DNA from 2 places in the Cytobacillus sp. FSL K6-0265 genome. Region 2 is predicted to be linked to the other one. Evidence: a T-box and tRNA genes for the amino acid it is inferred to sense, from the RefSeq annotation. Region 2 holds a T-box; the other holds one or more tRNA genes.
What was found. A T-box is a leader RNA that pairs with one kind of tRNA and senses whether it is charged. The one in region 2 lies ahead of tyrS (tyrosine--tRNA ligase), so its partner is inferred to be a tRNA-Tyr.

Region 1: it encodes a tRNA-Tyr, which carries the amino acid that the T-box ahead of tyrS (tyrosine--tRNA ligase) is inferred to sense. The anticodon was not compared.

Annotation. Positions count from the first base shown of each region.
Region 1 covers NZ_JBBOPE010000001.1:3,700,101-3,702,531, reverse strand. The annotation lists tRNA gene MHH73_RS18840 (tRNA-Glu) at 1-62, shown strand, start outside; tRNA gene MHH73_RS18835 (tRNA-Val) at 67-142, shown strand; tRNA gene MHH73_RS18830 (tRNA-Thr) at 158-233, shown strand; tRNA gene MHH73_RS18825 (tRNA-Lys) at 241-316, shown strand; tRNA gene MHH73_RS18820 (tRNA-Leu) at 326-410, shown strand; tRNA gene MHH73_RS18815 (tRNA-Gly) at 429-503, shown strand; tRNA gene MHH73_RS18810 (tRNA-Arg) at 507-580, shown strand; tRNA gene MHH73_RS18805 (tRNA-Pro) at 589-665, shown strand; tRNA gene MHH73_RS18800 (tRNA-Ala) at 679-754, shown strand; tRNA gene MHH73_RS18795 (tRNA-Met) at 782-855, shown strand; tRNA gene MHH73_RS18790 (tRNA-Ser) at 872-964, shown strand; tRNA gene MHH73_RS18785 (tRNA-Met) at 979-1,052, shown strand; tRNA gene MHH73_RS18780 (tRNA-Asp) at 1,056-1,132, shown strand; tRNA gene MHH73_RS18775 (tRNA-Phe) at 1,152-1,227, shown strand; tRNA gene MHH73_RS18770 (tRNA-Tyr) at 1,241-1,324, shown strand; tRNA gene MHH73_RS18765 (tRNA-Trp) at 1,328-1,401, shown strand; tRNA gene MHH73_RS18760 (tRNA-His) at 1,408-1,483, shown strand; tRNA gene MHH73_RS18755 (tRNA-Gln) at 1,500-1,571, shown strand; tRNA gene MHH73_RS18750 (tRNA-Cys) at 1,576-1,646, shown strand; tRNA gene MHH73_RS18745 (tRNA-Leu) at 1,651-1,732, shown strand; tRNA gene MHH73_RS18740 (tRNA-Gly) at 1,750-1,820, shown strand; tRNA gene MHH73_RS18735 (tRNA-Ile) at 1,828-1,904, shown strand; tRNA gene MHH73_RS18730 (tRNA-Asn) at 1,915-1,989, shown strand; tRNA gene MHH73_RS18725 (tRNA-Arg) at 2,006-2,079, shown strand; gene MHH73_RS18720 (FixH family protein) at 2,383-2,431, shown strand, end outside.
Region 2 covers NZ_JBBOPE010000001.1:3,359,375-3,361,805, forward strand. The annotation lists gene tyrS (tyrosine--tRNA ligase) at 1-919, opposite strand, end outside; T-box leader at 985-1,206, opposite strand; gene MHH73_RS16905 (transglycosylase domain-containing protein) at 1,390-2,431, shown strand, end outside.

The sequences.
Region 1 (2,431 bases), 340 kb from region 2:
AGCGGTTAAGACACCGCCCTTTCACGGCGGTAACACGGGTTCGAATCCCGTAGGGGTCACCATTTTGGAGGATTAGCTCAGCTGGGAGAGCATCTGCCTTACAAGCAGAGGGTCGGCGGTTCGATCCCGTCATCCTCCACCATTTTTGTGCATATTTGCCGGCCTAGCTCAATTGGTAGAGCAACTGACTTGTAATCAGTAGGTTGGGGGTTCAAGTCCTCTGGCCGGCACCACTTGTACGAGCCATTAGCTCAGTTGGTAGAGCATCTGACTTTTAATCAGAGGGTCGAAGGTTCGAGTCCTTCATGGCTCACCATTTATATATGCGGGTGTGGCGGAATTGGCAGACGCACCAGACTTAGGATCTGGCGCCGCAAGGCGTGGGGGTTCGACTCCCTTCACCCGCACCATTTTTATTTTCAATATTTGCGGAAGTAGTTCAGTGGTAGAACATCACCTTGCCAAGGTGAGGGTCGCGGGTTCGAATCCCGTCTTCCGCTCCATATGCGCCCGTAGCTCAATTGGATAGAGCGTTTGACTACGGATCAAAAGGTTAGGGGTTCGACTCCTCTCGGGCGCGTTTTGTTTCGGGAAGTAGCTCAGCTTGGTAGAGCACTTGGTTTGGGACCAAGGGGTCGCAGGTTCGAATCCTGTCTTCCCGACCACGAATACTTTCTAGGGGCCTTAGCTCAGCTGGGAGAGCGCCTGCTTTGCACGCAGGAGGTCAGCGGTTCGATCCCGCTAGGCTCCACCAATTCAATTTTTATACAATATATACTATGGCGGTGTAGCTCAGCTGGCTAGAGCGTACGGTTCATACCCGTGAGGTCGGGGGTTCGATCCCCTCCGCCGCTATTGCTTTTCTATTAATGGAGGAATACCCAAGTCTGGCTGAAGGGATCGGTCTTGAAAACCGACAGGGGTGTTAAAGCCCGCGGGGGTTCGAATCCCTCTTCCTCCGCCATTAATATTTATTATCGCGGGGTGGAGCAGTCCGGTAGCTCGTCGGGCTCATAACCCGAAGGTCGCAGGTTCAAATCCTGCCCCCGCAATCTGGTCCGGTAGTTCAGTTGGTTAGAATGCCTGCCTGTCACGCAGGAGGTCGCGGGTTCGAGTCCCGTCCGGACCGCCATTTACATATTCATTATTTTGGCTCAGTAGCTCAGTCGGTAGAGCAAAGGACTGAAAATCCTTGTGTCGGCGGTTCGATTCCGTCCTGAGCCACCATTTAGTCTTTTTTGGAGGGGTAGCGAAGTGGCTAAACGCGGCGGACTGTAAATCCGCTCCTTCGGGTTCGGCAGTTCGAATCTGCCCCCCTCCACCATCTAGGGGTATAGTTTAATGGTAAAACGAAGGTCTCCAAAACCTTTGATGTGGGTTCGATTCCTACTACCCCTGCCAATTATGGCGGTTGTGGCGAAGTGGTTAACGCATCGGATTGTGGTTCCGACATTCGTGGGTTCGATTCCCATCAGCCGCCCCATTTTAAATATTTTTATTGGGCTATAGCCAAGTGGTAAGGCAACGGATTTTGATTCCGTCATTCGTAGGTTCGAACCCTACTAGCCCAGTTATGGCAGCATAGCCAAGTGGTAAGGCAGAGGTCTGCAAAACCTTTATCCCCGGTTCAAATCCGGGTGTTGCCTTTATGCCGGTGTGGCGGAATTGGCAGACGCGCACGACTCAAAATCGTGTTCCTTCGGGAGTGTCGGTTCGACCCCGACCACCGGTATGTTGAATTTCTTAAATGCGGGTGTAGTTTAGTGGTAAAACCTCAGCCTTCCAAGCTGATGATGAGGGTTCGATTCCCTTCACCCGCTTAAATAGGGGCCTATAGCTCAGCTGGTTAGAGCGCACGCCTGATAAGCGTGAGGTCGATGGTTCGAGTCCATTTAGGCCCACCATTTATATTATTCCGCAGTAGCTCAGTGGTAGAGCATTCGGCTGTTAACCGAACGGTCGTAGGTTCGAATCCTACCTGCGGAGCCATACATATTTTTAGTTTGCGCCTTTAGCTCAGCTGGATAGAGCAACAGCCTTCTAAGCTGTGGGTCAGAGGTTCGAATCCTCTAAGGCGCGTCAAAGCTCATAAATCTTTTATAAGATTTATGAGCTTTTTTTGTATGATTAAGTTTTAAAACCAGCTTCTAGCATCTAGTTAAAGCTATATTGAATAGTCCATAAAAAAAGCTTCCATAAATGGAAGCTAAAAAGGGGGATTTACACTTGTAATAAAAGTTTCTCCAAATGAATCTTTTCTTATACCTATTATTTCTTCACTTTACTTATTTTTATTATTAACAAATTATTTCACTTTTCTAACACATATTATTAGTAAAATAAAATAAGAAGGATTAGAAGTTTAAGAAAGAGGGGCTTTTTATGAAGAAGTGGATATCAACAATGTTTTCTGTAATCATGATTACTTTTC
Region 2 (2,431 bases):
CATGTATTTGTCTCGTCATTTCTTCTGCTAATGCTTTTTGTGCTTTACGTAAATGAGGCTCTTCTTGCACAGCTACTTCCAAAGCTTCGATTTCTTCACGTGATAGGAATGTGAAGTATTTCAAGTATTTAATGACATCTGCATCTGCCGTATTTATCCAGAACTGATAAAACTCATAAGGTGACGTTTTTTCCGCATCTAACCAAATAGCTCCACCTTCTGTTTTTCCAAACTTCGTACCATCTGCTTTTGTAACAAGTGGAATGGTCATACCGTATGCTTTCGCGCCTTCTCCAACCATTTTACGGATAAGCTCAAGCCCAGTTGTAATATTTCCCCACTGATCACTGCCGCCAATTTGAATTTTACATTGGTGATTTTCATAAAGATGCTTGAAGTCCATCCCTTGTAAAATCGTATAAGTGAATTCCGTAAAAGAAATGCCTGATTCTAACCTTTTAGCAATCGTATCTTTTGCTAACATATAATTCACACCAATATGTTTACCATAATCCCTAAGGAAAGTGACAATATTCATATTCGATGTCCAGTCGTAATTATTGACTAATGTCGCTCCATTATCTCCTTCAAAATCAAAAATACGTTCTAATTGCTGTGATAAAGAGGCAACATTTTCTTGGACTTTCTCAATCGTTTGTAAAGTTCTTTCTTCTGTCGCCTTCGGATCACCAATTAATCCTGTTGCACCTCCCACTAACACAATCGGACGATGCCCAGCGTTTTGAAATCTTCTCAATGTTAAGAAGGGTAATAAATGACCAATATGCATACTATCACCAGTCGGGTCCATCCCACAATATAAGGATATTTTTTCTTTTTCTAAAAGATCCTTCATTCCTTCCTCATCTGTTTGTTGATAAATAATGCCTCTCCACTGTAAATCTTCTAATAAATTCATGCGCTTTTCCTCCTTTATTTTATAAAAGATCAATTATTAACCAAAAAAAATACGCCCCTGCTCATCGCAGGGACGCATTTCTTTGCGCGGTACCACCCAGTTTGAGAACACCATCATTCTCCACTCTTCACTGATAACGGAAAAACCGTTTACTACTACTAGATCAATCGTTCGCAGTAAAAGCTCAGGGAGGTATTTCGCACTTCTATTTGTATCGACTCACAGCAATCCGTCGACTTTCTGAAACAGGGATAGAATGACTACTTATGACCCATCAACGCTAATATTAAATTGAATCGTAATACTGCATTTTTATCACAAAAGAATAACCAATGTCAATATGACGTTTTTTTTCATCTATTTATATCATCATACTAAGAAAAATATGAATTTTGTACTTTATGACGAACCTTGTCATATTCCCTGTTGGGTTATGCTATAATGTATTTGATTTTAGGAGGGATGAACGAATGAATGAAACCTTCAGCAAGATAAAAGAAAAAGCAAAAGCCGCATTCGGTTTTTTAACTCATAATGAAACCAAAAAAGGCGCACGTATTACATATCAAGTTATATGGAACTTATTATTAATTTTTGCGATTACCGCTATTTTAGGTGGGGCATTTGCAGGTGCCACAGGTATTGGCTATTTTGCTTCTCTTGTTAAAGATGAACCCCTTCGTTCTTATGAAAATATGCAAAAGGAAATCTATAATTATGAGGAAACCTCAAAATTATATTTCGCTGGTGATGTATATTTAGGAAATGTAAGAACGGACCTTGAAAGAGAAGAAGTGAAGTTAGAAAATGTTTCACCGTATTTGCAGGATGCTGTTATTGCCACAGAGGATGAATATTTTTATGAGCATGAAGGTGTAGTGCCAAAAGCGATCCTCCGTGCACTGTTTCAAGAAGTCACAAACGCCTCTACTCAATCTGGCGGAAGTACATTAACGCAACAACTGATAAAAAACCAGATCTTAACAAACGAAGTTTCTTTTGATCGAAAAGCAAAAGAAATCTTACTCGCATTAAGGCTAGAGAATTATTTCGATAAAGAAGAGATTCTTGAAGCTTATTTAAATGTCTCTACTTTTGGCCGTAATGCGGAAGGTAGAAATATCGCTGGCGTTCAGGCTGCTGCCCAAGGTTTATTTGGTGTTGATGCTAAAGATGTGTCGATTCCGCAAGCAGCTTTCATTGCAGGTATGCCCCAGTCTCCTTTTGGTTACACACCATTCCAACAAGGTGGTGGCTTGAAGGATGAGGAGTCTCTGCAGCCAGGCATTGATCGTATGAAAGTCGTACTGAAGAGAATGTACGATGATGAAAGAATTACAGAAAAAGAATACAAAGAAGCTAGCGAGTATAATATTGTTGCTGATTTTAGAAAACCAAAAAATGATGATGCAATTGAAAAATACCCTTATTTAACTTATGAAATTCAAGACCGCGCAAAGGAACTTTTAGCATCCATCTTAGCCGAACAAGATGGCTATGAAGAAGCTGATT